DNA from 3 places in the Paenibacillus thiaminolyticus genome. Region 3 is predicted to be linked to each of the others. Evidence: riboswitches for the same ligand, from Rfam matches in the RefSeq annotation. Region 3 holds a riboswitch; each other region holds the start of a gene.
The links. Region 3 has a riboswitch for thiamine pyrophosphate ahead of FLT43_RS16025 (YkoF family thiamine/hydroxymethylpyrimidine-binding protein). Riboswitches for the same ligand answer to the same signal wherever they lie in the genome.
Positions count from the first base shown of each region.

Region 1: it holds a riboswitch for thiamine pyrophosphate, as region 3 does, so the genes downstream of both, FLT43_RS15270 (ABC transporter substrate-binding protein) here and FLT43_RS16025 (YkoF family thiamine/hydroxymethylpyrimidine-binding protein) in region 3, are expected to answer to the same signal.
Region 2: it holds a riboswitch for thiamine pyrophosphate, as region 3 does, so the genes downstream of both, tenA (thiaminase II) here and FLT43_RS16025 (YkoF family thiamine/hydroxymethylpyrimidine-binding protein) in region 3, are expected to answer to the same signal.

Region 1 is NZ_CP041405.1:3,421,274-3,427,280, forward strand. It holds gene FLT43_RS15255 (MDR family MFS transporter) at 1-697, opposite strand, end outside; gene FLT43_RS15260 (ABC transporter ATP-binding protein) at 955-1,818, opposite strand; gene FLT43_RS15265 (ABC transporter permease) at 1,833-2,597, opposite strand; gene FLT43_RS15270 (ABC transporter substrate-binding protein) at 2,813-3,844, opposite strand; TPP riboswitch at 4,188-4,300, opposite strand; gene FLT43_RS15275 (FAD/FMN-containing dehydrogenase) at 4,458-4,727, shown strand; gene FLT43_RS15280 (queuosine precursor transporter) at 5,000-5,725, opposite strand; gene FLT43_RS15285 (ABC transporter substrate-binding protein) at 5,879-6,007, opposite strand, start outside.
Region 2 is NZ_CP041405.1:3,964,230-3,970,236, reverse strand. It holds gene FLT43_RS17680 (CTP synthase) at 1-695, opposite strand, end outside; gene FLT43_RS29400 (hypothetical protein) at 962-1,132, shown strand; gene rpoE (DNA-directed RNA polymerase subunit delta) at 1,230-1,775, opposite strand; gene FLT43_RS17670 (S8 family peptidase) at 2,164-3,318, shown strand; gene FLT43_RS29740 (hypothetical protein) at 3,327-3,644, opposite strand; gene tenA (thiaminase II) at 3,641-4,333, opposite strand; TPP riboswitch at 4,462-4,566, opposite strand; gene cstA (carbon starvation protein CstA) at 4,684-6,007, opposite strand, start outside.
Region 3 is NZ_CP041405.1:3,609,710-3,615,716, reverse strand. It holds gene FLT43_RS16035 (ABC transporter ATP-binding protein) at 1-1,339, opposite strand, end outside; gene FLT43_RS16030 (ECF transporter S component) at 1,336-1,908, opposite strand; gene FLT43_RS16025 (YkoF family thiamine/hydroxymethylpyrimidine-binding protein) at 1,941-2,537, opposite strand; TPP riboswitch at 2,666-2,773, opposite strand; gene FLT43_RS30520 (protein kinase domain-containing protein) at 2,947-4,776, shown strand; gene FLT43_RS30665 (hypothetical protein) at 4,866-4,976, shown strand; gene FLT43_RS29380 (hypothetical protein) at 5,005-5,175, shown strand; gene FLT43_RS16015 (GNAT family N-acetyltransferase) at 5,207-5,833, shown strand; gene FLT43_RS16010 (response regulator transcription factor) at 5,963-6,007, shown strand, end outside.

The DNA.
Region 1 (6,007 bases), 190 kb from region 3:
ATAACCCGATGATGAATAAAGAGTTCCATTCATATCCCTCCTTGCCGCCCAACTCCAGCGCGAACATCAGGCTGACGACGGCGACCACCAACGTAACCGCGCCGCCCCAGTCAATGCGCTGCTTCGACTTCGCCGCACTCTCCCGATAGAACTGGGCAATCAGCCACAAAGATACAATGCCGAGAGGCAGGTTGATGTAGAACACCCACTCCCAGCCGATATATTCGGTAATATAAGCGCCGAGCAGCGGCCCCGCCACACTGGAAATGCCGAACACCGCTCCGAACATGCCGGTCATTTTGCCGCGTTGCTCTAACGGAAAGACATCATAAATAATCGTAAAAGCGATAGGCATCAGGGCGCCGCCGCCAATTCCCTGGATGGCGCGGTAGATCGCCAGCATCATGATGCTGTCTGCCGTCCCGCACAGCATGCTGCCGGCCAGGAAGACGATCAGGCCGAAAATGTAAAACCGCTTGCGGCCGTACATATCGGACAGCTTCCCGAAGATCGGCATACCCGCCATGGTCGCGACCATATACGCCGAGGTGACCCAGACATACAGCTCGAAGCCTCCCAACTGGCCGACGATCGTCGGCATCGCTGTCGCGACGATCGTATTGTCCATCGCTGCCATCAGAATCCCGAGCAGGAGTGCTGCCACCACCAAGCTCAAGTTGCTCTTGTGAGCCACTATATCTCATTTCCCTCCTTGTATGTACCGCACCGGCTTCGGAAGCCGGTCCTGATTCACCCGCTATCACTTCGCTGCCGAAGCCGGGATAACTTATTATATAGCGTCAACTTTCCATTTACCAGTAAAAGTTATTCGCCTGAATTTGCCACAAAAGATGGAAATTCCTTAACGAGAGAATCTGAGAAAATCTGCGAGAATCAGGTTTATGTTCCCCCTTCCCAAGCCAAAGAGGGACGGCTCTCGCCGTCCCTCTGCCCTTATTGAAGATTCCCTCCGCCTGTCCCCTGCCGCTGCGCCTCCTGGAGCAGCCCGGCAAGCTCCCGCTTCAAGCGGAGAAAAGAATCCTCCCCCGTAAGCGCCTCGCGCCGCGGACGCGGGAACGGTACAGCCACCTCCCGCAGCACGCGCGCGGGCCGGCTTGAGAATACAAAGATCGTATCGGAGAGCAGCAGCGCTTCCTCGATACTGTGCGTAATGAACAGCACGGAGCGCCGGTGCTGCTCCCACAGGCCGATGAGCCAGCGCTGCATCTCGCTGCGGGTTAAGGCGTCGAGCGCGCTGAACGGCTCGTCGAGCAGCATCAGCTCATGCGGGCTCATCAGAGCGCGCAGGAACGCGACGCGCTGCTGCATGCCGCCGGACAGCTCGTGCGGATACGCCCGCTCATAGCCGGACAAGCCGATATTCGCCAGCCATTGCCGCGCCTCCGCGCGGGCCTCCTTCTTCGGCCGGCCGCCAATTTCCTGGGCCAGCATGACGTTCTGCTCCACTGTCCGCCATGGGAAGAGCGCCGGCTGCTGAGGCATGTAGCCGACATGTCCCGTCCGGCCCGCTACCTCTTGCCCGTTCATCCGGATATGGCCGCCATCCGGTCGCAGCAACCCTCCGATCAGATGGAACAAGGTGCTTTTGCCGGAGCCGGAGGGGCCGATGATGGAGACGAATTGGCCCTGCTTCACCTGCAGCGACACGTGGTCCAGCACCTGCAGCCGTCCTTCGCCGCGGCCGTTCGTCCCCGGATAGGACATGTCGACCTCGTCCAGCTCCAGAGCAGGCGGCGGCGCGGAAGCCAGCCCGGCAGCTTCTCCGAGTGGTTCGGCCAAGTTGGCCATTGCCTTCATAGCGCTTCCCTCCCTCATTTCTCGTACTCCTCGGGCCGCCAGCGGATGACCATCCGCTCCAGCAGGCGAATCGCTCCGAACATCGCCAGACTGAGCAGAATGATGACGACGATGCCGAGGAACATCCGGTCGACGCGGTAGGCCGCTTTTTGCAGCATCATATAATAGCCGATGCCCCGATCCGTTCCGAGCCATTCCGCGATCACCGCTCCCATCACGCTGTAGGTGGCGGCGATCTTCAAGCCCGAGAAGACGGAGGGCAGCGCGTGCGGCAGCTCCAGCTTCCAGAACAGCTGCGCCCGGGTCGCCCCCGTCATGCGCATATAATGAAGCATCGTCCGATCCGTCTGGGTCAGGCCGTCCAGGGCGGCGACACAGACCGGGAAGAAGCAGACGAGCGCGATGACGACTACCTTCGGCAGCAGGCCAAAGCCGAACCACAGCATCAGCAAGGGCAGCAGCGCAATCGTCGGCACGTTCTGGCTCAATATAATGAGCGGATAGATCGCGCGCTTCAGCCAAGGAAGGGGATGGAGCAGGCAAGCGAGCGCCAGGCCGATCCCCGCTCCGGTTCCGAAGCCGATCAGCATCAGCTTCAGGGTAGCCAGCGCGTGCAGCAGAATGCCGCTGCCGTTGGCCGCCGCTTCCCGCGCAATATCAAGCGGGCTCGGAAGCATCCATTTCTCCACATCGAACAGCATGACGCCAATCTGCCACGCCAAGATGAACAGCAGCAGGGCCGCCACGGGCGGTCCCGCCGTTGCAAGCCGTCTTTTCATCCCGCCGCCACCTTCCTGCACGTTCCTGCCGCACCTATGCCGTTCTTCCTCCTCATGCCAACTCCTCCTCTCGCTGCTGATCCCGCTCTTTATGCCGATCCCGGCTCGAATCATTCGTCCCGGAGAGGGCACACCCTTGCACGGATTATCCGCCCTCAATTATCTAACGCCATCATCGCCCGCTGTCATCGCCCGTTCCCTGAGCAGCGTCTGCCTCAGGCTTCAGGCAGGAACTCATTCGTGAACGCCTTGTCGATATCGATTGGCTTCTCCATCAGCTTGTTCTGCAGGAGCCAGTTCGTATAGTTATCCCACACTTCCCGCTTCTGCTCTCCCCAACGCGGGGCATCGTCGCGGTATTTCGGGCTGAGCCAGCGCTGGCTGGCCATAACCAGCTCCTTGTCCAGGTCAGGCACCTGCTTCAATAAAATCTCTGCCGCCTGCTCCGGATTGTCAATCGCATACTGATATCCCCGGGAGACCGCCCGCATGAATGCCTTGACCAGCTCGGGATCGGACTCGATCAGCTTCTCGCTTGTGGCGATGACCGGGGTGTAGTAGTCGAGCGCATCCGAATATTGATTGACATACATCATATCGATCGGCTCGTTGCGCAGCTCGGCCTCAATGCCCGTCCACCCGTAGAAGATCCAGGCGAAATCAATATCTTTTTTGACCGCCGTAAAAAAGTCGGCAGAGCCCATATTGATATTCTTGATCTTGTCGTAGTCGGCGCCCTCCTGCTGCATGAGCGTCCGCAGCACCATTTCTTCCACGGGCGAGCCCCAGCCCCCGTACGTCTTGCCTTCGAAATCTTGTGGCGACGTAATATGCTTGTCCTTCGGGGCAGCGAACCCGGACGTATTATGTTGAATAATGGCCGCCAGAGATACGATCGGCACATTCTGCGTGCGCGCCAGCGTAATGCTTTCTTGCACGCTGACCCCGAATTGCGCGGCGCCGGACGCGATCATCGCATCGGCTCCGCCCGTGCCGGGCTGGATAATGTTCACTTTTAGCCCTTCCGCTTCGAAGTACCCCTCTTGCTGGGCGACATACACCCCGGTATGGTTCGTGTTCGGCGTCCATTCCAGCACGAACGTAATCTCGCGCAGTTCCTTCGGCGCTTCGGCGCCTTGCCCCCCGTCTCCTTGCGGCGTCGGGGCAGCGCCTCCTCCCCCGCAGGCTGTCAACATGAACATGAGCGCCAAGGCAAGTCCAAGCGCTCCTCTTTTTACTGCACGCATGCTTCTCATCCTTCTTCCTCTTCCCCTTTCCGATTCGCCCGTCAGACGGGCGGTACAGATGGCCATGCTCTCTATCTGGCAAAAGATCGGTTGACCCGGCAAGAATACGCCCTGCCAAGGCCCCTCCCTCTTGAGCGGCCGCGTAAGACATTGCGCGGATCCAAAAAAGCGCCCCTCATCGGGGCGCTTACGCTATCCATTACCTATGCGCATGCATGGCGGCAGATCGAACTGAACGGCGCGTTCCATGCAAGAGCAATCCGTCTGCACGACCGCGTCTTGAACACGAATGCGGTGCATCGGAATCTCCGACCACAAAGGAACACACCCACCGTTCGGCGTGGTGCGACGCCATTCTCATTCCTACGCTGGCATTACCCAGATCAGGTGTAAGGGTCAGTATCTTCACGGGATACGATCTCAGCCGGCCTTATTCCAGCCCCCCCTAGTATGCATATTCAGTTGCCGTGTCACCTGCAATTATATCCCTGCTTCGCTCCCTTGTCCAGTCGTTAGGCAGCACCAGAAGCGCATGTTCCATGCCTGCCCTGTGACGAAGCACATAGCGAGCCGCCTTCAGCTCGGTTACCATATCCCCGGGAGGGATGTCTTTATGAAAAAACGACTTGTATGGGTTGGAGCAACCGCGATCGCCCTCATCTTCGGAACTGCGGTATATGCTTCCGGTTCCGGCAGCGACGGCAGCGGCTACGACCAAATGCTCCCCCATATGAAGCAGATGCACCCGGACATGACCGATACCCAGCTGGAGCAAATGGTTCAACACTGCCACGGCGCGGATCGCGAAGCTGTCCGCAGCCAAGGCATGATGCGCAGGGGCATGATGCATGATCAGATGATGCAGAACCGACACTGGTATTGATTGGTTCATCAATCATCAAATGAAGCAAGGGGTTCCAGCCGGGAATAGACGGAGGAACCCCTTTTTGGTGCGGTGAACAGGGACATGGACTGCGCTAACGGGGTTTTGACGTTCTGCTATGAACGGACTTTCTCCAGAAAACGTTCCATGTGAAACATGGCGCAATTTGTCAAAAATGCTCGCCGGCCAGCCTGTCTTTTTCCATTCACAAAAAAGCCGCCCGACTCCGCATCTTGTGTGCGAAGCCAGGCGGGTATCTCTCCTGCAACTAATCATCTGTCCATGCTGCGTTCCGCGCCAGCGGACGATTCCATTCCCGGCACGCGGAAGCTTCTCGCCCAATACAAAAACGGCGTTGACGCTACCGACAGCAGCAGCTTGACGACATAGGTCGTCAACAAAATTTGAATCCACACATCCCATTCGTAATAGCCGGCAAACGCGATCGTGCAGAAGACGAGCGAGTCCGCCAATTGGCTGATTCCCGTGCTCCAGTTGCTGCGAATCCATAGCTGGCCCGACTTGGGAAACCGTTCCCGCAGCATGCTGAACAGCTTGACGTCGAGAAATTGACTGACGAGATAGGCAGTCAGGCTTCCTGCGGCGACCCGCGGCATCAAGTCGAAAATATGCGCCAGCGACGCCTGCGCCGTCTGGGCAATCTCATCTCCTTGCGGAATGAAGGCCAGGGCCATCTGCATGATAATCGTCGTCATGATGAGCATGAAAAATCCAAACCAAACCGCGCGGCGCGCTTCCTTCGGTCCATATTTCTCGTTCAGCAGATCCGAGGTCATGAACAGGCTGGCATTGGCCGCGTTCCCCAGCGTCATCACGATGCCGAACATCTCGATCGTCTTGCCGACCTGAATATTGGCGACGATGGTCATGACGCCGACCCAGGCGAACAAGCCATTCTTGCCGAACAAACGGTAGCACAGCAGAAAAAAGCCGAAATTGGCAAGGACAAACAATATCCCCCATATAAAATTGAACATTCGGTATTCCCCCTAGTTTTGATTACGCGGGATGGTTGCGAACCGCGGTGTGATGGCACACAGGGGTATACTTTACCATAGACCAGGTCAATTGCCAATGCCCACAACTCCCTGCTTTCCTTCCCTCACTCTCCTCGTCCGGCCTGCCGCCCGTCATTTGCGCAGCAGTTTATTCGCCTTGTCCGTCGCCGCCTGCAGCGCTTCGTCGGGTGTCGCCTGGCCGAGGATGACCCGTTGAATCTCGGTCATGATGACCTCCTGCAATTCCTTATAACCGGGGAC
Region 2 (6,007 bases), 350 kb from region 3:
TCGATATCGCAGAAGAGCGAGATCTTGCGCTTCAAGTCCTCGGACAAAGCGTGCTCCGTCCGGCATACGAGCATGTTCGGCTGAATCCCGATGCTCCGCAGCTCCTTCACGCTGTGCTGTGTCGGCTTCGTCTTCACTTCGCCGGCAGCCTTGATGTATGGAATCAAAGTGACATGGATGTACATGACGTTGTCGCGGCCCACATCGCTCTTAATCTGGCGGATGGCTTCCAGGAACGGAAGGCTCTCGATGTCGCCGACGGTGCCGCCGATCTCGGTAATAACGACGTCGGAACCGGCTTCCTTGCCGGCGCGGAAGACGCGCTCCTTGATCTCATTCGTAATATGCGGAATCACTTGAACGGTGCCGCCCAGGTATTCACCGCGGCGCTCTTTGGAGATGACCGAAGAATAAACCTTGCCGGTTGTAACATTGCTGTTCTTCGACAGGTTGATGTCGATGAAGCGCTCGTAATGTCCGAGATCGAGATCGGTCTCTGCTCCGTCATCGGTAACGAACACTTCGCCATGCTGATACGGGCTCATTGTACCCGGATCTACGTTAATATAGGGGTCGAACTTTTGGATCGTAACCTTCAGCCCCCGATTCTTCAGCAATCTTCCCAGGGACGCTGCGGTAATCCCTTTGCCTAGAGAAGATACAACGCCGCCCGTCACAAAAATATACTTTGCCACTGGTGAAACCCTCCTATGATCAAATGCATACAAGACATGTTCTCGGGAGGCTTTGACTCTTGAGTCAGGGTTCGAAGCAATCACATGCTGCCTGATGTTATCGTAACCCATTTGCACGAGAAAAATTGATGAAAAAATGTCAATAAAAAAATAAAAAAGTGACTCCCGTAGTGTCACGGGGCACTTTCATCTTTTAGCGTCAATCAACCTATTCAATTACAAACAAATCAAAAGCCCATATGCTAGTTTACTCTGTAGGACATGCCGTGTCAAGGGAACGTTTACGGATTTTCCAGCTAATTGATCGGGGCGCCGTCCTGATCCAGTTACACCCATCGGTAGGAGGGGATTTCCGCCGCTTCCAGGCGGCAGCGGCCAGCTCCGGCAAGCGGGACAAGAAGCATGACGAGCCGCGTGAAGAGGAGCGGTTCTATTAAAAACCCGTTTGCTTATCTTCCCGCCGAAGCGCCTCCAGGGAGATCGCTCGGGAATCATAAGCAAACGGTCCATCACAGCCGAAGGAGCGGATTCCGATTACTGATCTTTATCCTCGTCCATATCCGGCTCTTCTTCCTCGTCAGGGTTGTCTTCATCGATCTCTTCCTCATCGATCATGACTTCCTCTTCTACTTCGGCCTCTTCTTCTTCATCCACATACATTTCTTCATCATCTTCGCTGTCTTCATCCACGAAGTCGAAGTCTTCCTCATTGTTGTAGCTGTCGTCCTCTTCGACGAAGATATCATCATCTTCCAGATCATCGTCGTCATCATTAATGATGCGAGGACGCTTCGTGCCCATCGACTCTTCCGAGCGATCGACAGGATACCAGCGCTTCAAGCCCCAGAGATTGTTCCCTACGCACGCAAAGCGGCCATCAATGTTGATTTCCGTATATAACTGTGCAATGACATCATTAATTTGCTCTTCGCTGAGTCTGCGAAGCTTCGCAACTTCATTCATCAGATCACGGTAGTAGAAAGGCGTGTTGGCTGCTTTCAGTACGAGGAAAGCAATATCCACCATCGGCATTTCTTGCACTTTGTCGGGATCTAACTTCAATTCCAACGGGGTGCTCATAAGGACACATCCTCTCTCAAAGGTTCAAACGGATAATTACGATCATATCCAGTTTCACACCTAAGTAAAACCGATTTTCCATGAAAAAGCAAGTTTATCCGACGCGGACAAAAAAATGCCACATGTCTGTCCGCTTCCCCTGCCCTAGATGGAAAAAAAGAAACGCGAAGGGCATCCCTTCGCGTTCGACTGTATCCGCACCACAGACAGGTTTACACCTCGTCTACCGTGTGCAAAGCCCCTCGCCGGCTCTTCTTCATCCTATGTCCGCAGCCGCCTTTTGACACGGAAGAAGGCCTAACTTTCGCAAAAAAGGCAGCTACCCCAGTCCACCATCTTCCCCTTGGCATACGATACCCCACAAGGAATTGTCGGGAGGGACTCGACATTGGATATGACGGCCTTATTGCACATGTTGCTTCAAGAGATGTCCTTCAGCGGACGGCCTGCGGCGAAGCAGTTGATTCGCTTCCACCGGCCGGAGCGGTTCGCTGTATTCAGTAAGGCGCTCCGCAGGCTTCGCCGGAATCGGCCCGAGCTCCAGCATATCCGCGAACTTCCGCTCATCCGCGCCTGGAGCTGTCCGGTTCCTGAATCGGCTGCACAGCTGCTGTCACGGTATCCGAACGAGTTCACGATAGAGGACGACGCGTTGATCGCGATTCAAGCCGCTTCCCACAGGCCGGTCACCTGGGAGCGGGGCATTCCGTGGGGCGTACGGCAGATCAAGGCTCCGCAGGCATGGGGAACGACCACCGGCCACCGCGTGCATATCGGCGTGATCGACACCGGCGCCGATTACCGCCATCCCGATCTCCGCCAGTCACTGATGCGCGGAGTCAACTTCGTTCACCGCGGCATGCCGCCTTATGATGATAACGGTCATGGCACCCATATTGCGGGCACGATAGCTGCGGCCAATCAAATGTACGGCATTATCGGCGTGGCTCCCCGCGCCCTGATCCATCCCGTGAAATCATTTGATGAGAACGGAGCTGCTTATGTGTCTGATATTATCAATGGCATTGAATGGTGCGTCCGCAACGGGATGCACATCATCAATATGAGCTTCGGCATGAAATCCCGCAGCAAGTCGCTGCTGCAAGCGGTGACCCAGGCCTATCAATCCGGGGTCACCGTCGTCGCTTCATCCGGGAACGACGCGAAGCGGAAGTCTGTCGATTACCCGGCCCGCTATTCCCAGACGATCTCGGTCGGGGCGACCGATCGCTTGCGGCGGATTGCCCCATTCAGCAATCGGGGGCAATTCGTGGACATTTACGCTCCCGGCGAGAAGATCGTATCCTCCTGGATTAAGGGCCAATACCACGAGATGAGCGGCACCTCGATGGCTACCTCGCACATCAGCGGTGCGATCGCGCTGCTGCTGGCCGTGCGGCCGCGCTTGAAGCCGGGCGAGATCAAGGCCTTGCTCCGGCGGACGGCGAATCCGATCCGCAGCCGCAAGACCCGGAACATCCAGATCAAAGTACCGGGGGAGGTAGATATAGTCCGTCTACTGAAGGAAGCCGAGCGGCTGTAGCCCATCGCCTATGCCTTGTCCTTGGGCGCTGCCGGAAGCGAGCACCCTTGGATGGTCATACGCATACAATCGCCGCGAACTGGCCTGATGGGCTGCCGAGCAGGCGTGCGCCGCCCCCTGGAGATAAAGCGCGCCAGCAACTGCTCCCGGAGAGGCTGTTCCTGTTCCAGGCAGGGAACGTGACTTGCGAGCTTGCGGGATATTGTTGTTCTGCTTGTCTTTACATGAATCTTCTTCCCGTTGGTCACGAACGTATTCGTCATATGATGAGCGAGGGGCAGCCGTTCCTTACTGTTGCGAGAAGCGGCCGCCCATCTTGGATTCATGCCCGTGCTGCTTCCGTAATCGGCGCCGGCCAGTCCTCTAACGTATAGGCCATATCCCAGAACAGATATTCCAACTGGCAGCTGGTCACAAAATGCTCCTCCAGCCGCTGCTTGCGCGCCGCGGGTAAAGACTCCGCCCACTCATCAAGCAGTCGGCGCAGCTGCATCGTAATCCCGCTCTCCTGCTCTCCATAAAAATGCATCCATTCATAGAACGGATGGGATGGATCCGGCTTCACTTCCTCCAGCAGCCTGCGGCCGATTTCCGTATACGTCCACGGGCAAGGCAGCAATGCCGCCACGATATCTTCCCGCGTTCCCCCATGGGCGACCGTCAGCATATGGTTGACATAGTGATTGGCTGAAGGGGCCAAGGCGTAGCCCTGCAGCTCCTCGTACGTCACCCCGGCGACATCGCAAAAATTTTGATGAGGATGGGTCTCGCTGTCCAAAATAAACGAAATTTGCTCGTTAAAAAGAGCCATCGCGGCGCGGTGGTCGCATTTGGAGATCGCAATCCCGTATACCCGGATAAAAGCGTTCAAGTATTCAAAATCTTGCTTGACATAGTGAATAAGCTGTTCCTTCGCTAACGTTCCTTCCGCAATGCCCCGAACGAACGGATGGGCAAAAATCGCCGTAAAAATCGGATCCGCCGTACGCCGGAGTTCTTCGGTAAAGCAGGCCATACTCAGCACCTCCGCCACATTTTTGGGGAAATCCAAACCAGGGGCGCCGGCGCGGCCATACAAAAAAGCCGCCCCGAAATGGAGCGGCTTCGCCAAGTCTTCGTAAAATGAGCGTGAATTCAAACCTGTGAAGGCCGTCTCCACTTCCCTACGCCGGTATTAACCGGATCAGGTTCAAAGGGTCCAAGCATCTCTTGTCTCAGCCGCCTTGCGCGGCTCCCCCAGCGGATTTCGTATAAAGTTCCTTATCACGTCCTACTTTAGCCGTGATTGCCAATCTTGTCAAACTATTCTTGCCGATTCATTGCCTGCGTGCCGAAGCGTCTGCCGGACAAGCGCTCCTGAACCGTTCATGTCACGTTAAGCGCTTCGAGATTCGCCCGCGGCCCGTTCCACAGTTCAATCCACTTCTTGATGGCGGATACCATAATGATGATGCCGAGCACCAGCATAATGATGGACAGTGTGGCGTTCAATACGCTATACCCGGAAGCTGACGGGTTAAGATACACATTTTTGACCATCCAGTAGCCGGCATAGTTGACCGTGACGAACAAATAGGCGAGCGGGATGAGGCAGGTCAGCATATACCTCCGCTTATCCGCTATCTTCAGAATCACTGTCGCGCCAATAATAAGTCCGATCGATGCCATCAGCTGGTTGGAGACGCCGAAGAGCGCCCAGACGGAGCCGATATCTCCTGAGAAGAGCAAGTATCCCCACATGAGACAAGCCAAGGCGCTGGCGAATATGGAGCCCGGTACCCAGTCCACCTGCTTCAGCGGCTTATAGATGTCTCCGAAGAAGTCCTGAATCAGATAGCGGGCCACCCGTGTGCCGGCATCAATTGCCGTCAGAATGAACACCGCCTCGAACATAATGACGAACTGGAAGAAGTAGGATGACAAGTGGCTGAACCACGGTATCTTGGTAAAAATGTACGTCATCCCAACGGCCAAGGTAACGGCTCCGCCGGTCCGTCCTTCGAGATCGAGGCCGATCTGCTGCGCCAGCTCCGGCAGATGCACGGTCGACATTCCCAGCGTCTTGAACACTTCCGGCGTCGAATTAATCGCGAAATAGTCAGCCGGTTGAAGCGCCGCCGCCGCAATAAGCGCCATAATTCCAACCAGCGATTCGACAAGCATCGCACCGAAGCCGACTACCTTGATGTCGCTCCAGCGGTTGATCATCTTCGGCGTCGTGCCCGAACCGACGAAGGCGTGGAAGCCGGAGATGGCTCCGCAGGCAATCGTGATCGAGATGAACGGCCAGACCGGACCGGCCAGTATCGGGCCGCCTCCATTTACGAACTCTGTGACGGCCGGGAACGGGATGGCCGGATTAATGATGAAGACACCAACGATGAGGGCGATGAAGACGCCGATCTTCATGAAGCTGCTCAAGTAGTCCCGCGGCGCCAGCAGCAGCCAGACGGGCAAGGCGGCAGCGAAGAACGCATAGATGGGCAGCAGGATCGCCAGCGTACTTGAGTCCAGCGTCAGCCAGTCTCCCAGGACGGTGCCTTGGATCTGGGGTCCGAGAAATACCCCGGTCATGAGCAGAATGAAGCCGACGGTGGACGCAAGCTTCAGATTCCCCGTCTTCTTGTAGAACAAGCCGACGCCCATCGCGATCGGAATCGTAATCCCTACGGCGAAGGTGCCCCATGGG
Region 3 (6,007 bases):
TAATGAATTGATGCTCCGGATTTTGGAAGACGTAGCCGATCCAGGTCCGGAGCTCCTTCTCCGCATAGTCGCCGAGAGGTTGTCCCTGCAGCCGGACCGTTCCGGCTTCCGGCTCGTTCAGCCCGGACAGCAGCGAGGCGAACGTCGATTTGCCCGCCCCGTTCGGCCCGGCGATGGCGACCCATTCTCCCGCGCGCAGCGTCAGGGAGATGCCGTCCGCCACCGGGCGGCCGCCGCGCCGGAAGTGCAGGCCATCCGCTTCCAGCAGAGGGCCGGGCTCGGGAGCGCCTCCGGCCCGGACCCCGCCTGCTCTGCCTCCGGCCTGGTCTCCGCCCGTTCCGCCGCCAGACTGGTCTCCGGCAGGCCTGCAGCCGGCCGGCGAAGGCGCGGTCAGCGCCTGCAGCGCGCTGGCCTGGCCCGCTTCGCTCCACCGGGCCAGCTCGGCGGCAAGGTCCTGCTCCGTCAGGACCGCCGCCTGTGCCAGCGGCTCCCCGCCCGGCACAAGCCGCCGCAGCTCGCGGTACAGCCGGAGCGGGCCCGGCTGCCAGATGCCGGCCGCTTCCGGCACCGCGCCGGCATAATACGCGGCGGGCGGCCCGTCGTAAGCGATGGCGCCGGCGGCGTCCATCACGAGCAGCCGGTCCGCCTGGCCGATCCACTCATCGAGCTGATGCTCGATGACGAGCACGGCCAGACCGCGCGCCCGGGCGAGCTCGCGAACGAGCGCCGCGAATTGCCGCCGGGCCGCCGGGTCAAGATTCGACGTCGGCTCGTCGAGCACGAGCAGGCGCGTCTCCATCGCGATCGCGCAGGCGAGCGCCAGCCGCTGCTTCATGCCGCCGGACAGCTCGTGAATCGGCGCCTTGCGCCAGGCGCCGAGGTCCACCGCGGCCAACGCCCCGCTGATGCGCCCGTCCATCTCCTCCCGCGGGCAGCCGAGGTTCTCCAGGCAGAAGGCGATCTCCTCCTCGACCCGCAGCAGGCAGAATTGGCTCTCGAAGTCCTGGAACACGATGCCGGCCGCCCAAGGGGCGTCGCCCGCAGCCCGCTCGGCGACCGGCTTCCCGTACACGAGCACCCGGCCCCGCACCTCGCTGTCGATCGCGTGCGGATACAGCCCGGCCAGGCAGAGGGCAAGCGAGCTTTTGCCGCAGCCGCTCGGCCCGAGCAGCAGCGCCGTCTCTCCGTCGCCGATGCGGACGTCGAGGCCGGACAGGATCGGGTCCGCGCCCGCCTCGAAGGCGAGCGTCAGCCCCTCGGCTTCGATCGCCGCCACGCGCTCATCCATGTGCTCATCCACGCGGCTTCCATTCATGCAGCTCCCATTCACGCAGCTCATGCGGCGCGGGTGCCTTCCTTCGCGATCGGATAGCTGCGCAGCACGCCGGTCCGCTTCAGCGACTGCGCGATCCCGTGGCCGAGCAGCCCCGCGATGAGCGCCCCGCTGACGCAGCGGACGGCCAGCATCGAGATGACGAGGCCGGTGGAGTAGGCCCCGAAGCCGCTGCGGAAGTAGCCCCACGCGAAGCTGAACAGGGCCGCCCCGACCCCTGCCAGCATCAGCGTCTTCAGGCTGTAGCTGCGGTAGCGGGTGGCGGCGAAGGCCGCTTCGGCCCCCAGCCCTTGAATGAGGGCGGACACGATCAGGATCGGCCCGACGGCGTTGCCGATCAGCACCTCGACGACGCCGGCCACCGTCTCCGAGATGACGGCGGCGCCCGGCTTGCGCAGAATCGTGGCGGCGATGATCGACACGATGAACCAGATGCCGAAGATGACCTCATAGCCCATCGGCCCCATGAAGCCGACCAGGACATTGCCTACCTGGAAGAATATCAAATACACAACGGCAAAGACGACAGACAACGAGCTGAGCATGACGATATCTTTTAATTTCCACTGTTGCATCGGTATATGGCTCTCCCTTCCGCTTCCCGCGTTCATGACTTCCGGCTCGGACTGTGCGCCGCAATATTCGCCGTCAGCACAATATGAGTGCTGTCGCTTGTCCGCGCCTGCTCGAAGGCGTGCTCCAGCGTCGCGAACACGTCATGCGCGTCGCCCTGCAGCCCGCTTGCATAATGAACCCCCTTGGTGAAGGTGCCCTCCTCCCGGGCAAGGCCGATAATGTCATAGATGGTATCCATATAATCCGGCGTGCCGAGCGGGTAGAGCGAGAACTGCGCATCGGTCTGGACGGCGATGAGGCGGGAGCGCTCTTCATTCAGGCGATGGTCGTCCTCCGTCATGTAATAATCGGCTTCGCTGTCGCCGGGGCATCCGATCGAGAAGGTGGCATTCAGTACGGTATGGACGCCGGACTTAGCGCAGTGGAGAAAAATCGATTTCACCACATCGAACACATGCTCCGCCTTGCCGCGGACGCAGGTGCTCACCTCATCTGTCTTCGACCATACTTTGGACAGGTCCGTTGCCTCCAGGGCGCCGAGAATCAGCTCCACGAACCGATCGCTCATCGGATAGAGCGAGAATCGGCAGCCGGCGATCTGGCCGGTGCCGCACATTGTTTTTTTCATTGCGAATTCCTCCCGTATCTGCGAATGATCGTAAAAACAGCAAAAAACCGCACCTCCGGGAAGTGCGGTTCGCCATACGGAAGAACGGCTGCCAGGAAGGAAAGCCCCCTTCGGCGAGCGCGAATCATCGTAATCTACCTACACTTCCCCACGCTAGTATTATCTAGTTCGGGTCATAAGGGTTAACAGCGATCCGCTGTCTCTCAGCCTGCGAGCAAGCACCCCTAGTGTTCACGGATATGCGGTTGGGATTGCCTCTTTTACGCTTCCCATTATACCGGGACCGTCCTGAATGTAAAGACTCTTTTCGAGAAAACTGCTTTTTCATCGTTCCTCCGGGCGATCTTTCGCTATAATGAAAAGAAGAAATTGAATTCGCTTGGAATCGAGAGAATACGAGGGAATCTCCATGAATGCAATGACGAACGGCCTGACCCTTCCCGGTTATGAAGTGGATAAAATTATATATGAAGACCCTTACCTGTACGTCTGTTATGCCTATGCGGCGAAGCGGGGGCACCCCGCCCTGCTCAAGGTGGTCAAGGAAGGCAGCCGCACCATTATCGAGAACGCGAAGCTGCTGCATGAATATGAAGGCACCGCTCGCGTGCCTGTCGACGGGATCCTGCGGCCGGTGACAGTCGTGCCGCATGGCCACGCCCTGATTCTGGAGTATGAGCCGGTGAACGGGGTAACCTTGCGGAGCTACTTCGAGATGCAACCCGTATCGTGCAACGAGTTCCTGGAGCTGGGCATCGGCATGTGCCGGATGATCGAGGCGCTTCACCAGCAGCAGGTGCTCCATCTCAATCTCAAGCCCGATACGATCCTCGTGCAGATGGTGACGAAGCGAATCTATGTGACCGGCTTCGGGTACGCTTTGTTCTTGCAGCAGGGCGAGCGACAGCCGATGAAGCGCCCTCTGCTGGAGGGCAATCCGATCTATCTGTCCCCGGAGCAGACCGGGCGCATGAACTGCGACCTCGGCCCGTATTCGGATCTGTACTCCCTGGGCGTGACCTGGTATGAGCTGCTGGCAGGAGAGCTGCCGTTCGAGGCGGACAACGCGCTTGCCTGGTCGCATGCGCATATGGCGCGGCGCCCCGTGCCGTTAACCGAACGGAGGCCGGAACTGCCGCCAGAGCTGGCGGAGATCGTGATGAGGTTGCTGGAGAAGGACCCGGAAGCGCGCTATCCCGATGCGCGCATGCTGCGCGTCGCGTTGGAGGAATGCCTGGAGGGGCGGCGGAACAGCCGTGCATCGGAGCTGCCGGAGGGAACATTGCGGGATCAGGCCGCGCCGGCGCGGCAGTTATCGGTGACGGCGCTCTACCCTGTCGACCCGGGGCCGGGGCGCATCCTGCCTCACCCTGCGCTGGGCCAGGCCGGTGACGCTCCGTTATTCGGCTTGACCGGACCGTTGGCGGGGGACGATAGCGGCGGCTATCCGCAGACTCTGGATCTGGCGGCGGTCGTCCAGTCATCCCACTGCTTCGCGGAGGGCTGGGAGGGACGGGGACTGGCGGAGAAGCTGCTCGCCACGATTGTGATGCAGGCTGGAGCGGGGCAGGGGTATCTCATCGTCCTGCGGCAGGGCGAGCCTTACGTGGAAGCGTCGATCGATTCGGACAACGGCGTGATGAGCGGCTGTGGCGACTTCCGGCCCTGTCCGCTGAGCGCGTGCGGCGATCTGTCGCAGGAGCTTATCCAGACTGCGCTTCAATCGGGCGAGCCGATGCTGCTGCGCACCGAGAACGAGAGGCACTCCGGCGGGCCGGATCAGCCTGGGCCGGCGACACGCCCGCCCGAAGCGGCGGAAGGCTGCCCGGCCTCGGTGCTGGTGCTGCCGCTTCGGATGCACGACCAGGTGCGGGGCTGCTTGTATCTGGTGAATGGACGGACGGGGCACGCCTTCGTCCCGGGACGCCTGGGAACGCTGCACACGTTGGCTTGCCAACTGCTGTATGTGGCCGAAGCCCAGGCTAGAAGGCTGCCGCCGTCCAGGGAGGAGCTGCAGCGGCTGGCGAAGGTGGAGGAACTGACCGCCCGCGAGCGGGAAGTGCTGAACCTTCTGGCCCGCGGCCTCTCGAACAAGGAGATTGCCGAAGAACTGCTGGTGTCGGCCGAGACGGTGAAGGCTCATATCAAAAACTTGTTCAAGAAACTGGGCGTCGATCGCCGCATGAAGGCCGTCTCCGTCGCGAAGACGCTCGGCTGGCTGGATGAGCGGACGCCATAATCTTACCCAATCCCCCTGTCGGGGAATTGCCCGGAAGGTTGCCGCAGGGTAACGTGATGAGGTGATAAGCCGAAAGGGGAATGGGGACCATGATGATGTTCTCTCTGATCGCAGGCTGCATGTGGAAGCGAACGGGATCGCTATGGGCGCCGGTGCTGTTCTATACCGCCAACAATTTATTTATCCAGATCGGACTGTAAGGGCCGGCCGTCAGGAAATCCTGGCGGCTTGTTGCTTGTTCCGGCACGCGTCACCGCCTGCGGTTGGGCAAATCCGTTCGAGCCGCACCGGCAACAATTGACTCATCCGGTCCGGCGCAGTACGATGGCAGGAGAAGCTTCGGCGCCGCCAGCCGGCGAAGGAGCGATATTCGAAGATTCGGGGTGGAACTATTTGTAGTGCCAAGCTGTTGCTCTTGGAACGCAAGCATATGGAAGCCGCGGCGGCGGTCATGGCCCAAGGCTTCAAGGAAGACGGGTTGTATGTGCATTTGCTGCCCGATCCGTCTATCCGTGTCGAAGTGTTGAAGCTGTTTTTCCGCAATTATATCGAATTGCTGTATGATTACGGCGGCTTGTACGCGACATCGGATAAAATGGAGGCCGTAGCGCTCATCTTCCGTCCGGAGCGGATGGGAACCTCTTGGGCTTCCCGCGCGAGCTACGCATGGGGCGTTGCCCGGGCTGTCGCGAAGTCGTTAGGCATGTGCCGCTACATCAGTCCCGCCCGCTTCCTGCGCGGCTTGTCGGGCTTGCGCAGCATGAGCTCGGCCTGGCTGGCCTCATTGGGCGACCAGCCTTATCTGCATCTCGATATGCTCGTGGTGCAGCCGCAATACCGGGGGCAGGGCTGGGTGCGGAAGATGATGTCCCCGCTGCTGGCCGAATGCCGCGGACGGGGAATCGCCTGTACCCTGGAGACGCAAAATCCGCGCAATGTCGGGCTGTACGAACATTACGGCTTCACGGTCGTGGATACGATCCGGCTGCGGAACAGCGAGTTGAAGCAGTATTGCATGGTCTGTCTGCCAGACGGCGCCGGAAGGCCGGAACGGTAAGCTGCGATTCCGGTTCCGCATGATGCGGGCAAGATGCCCTGCTGAGATGAATTTCCCATCAAGCATTCGGCAGCCATGCCGCAGCACAAGCCGTAACGCAACACAACAGTGAAGGTGTGAGGATAGATGATGAAGCAGCATATTTTGCTGATTGAAGACGATCCCGGCATCGTG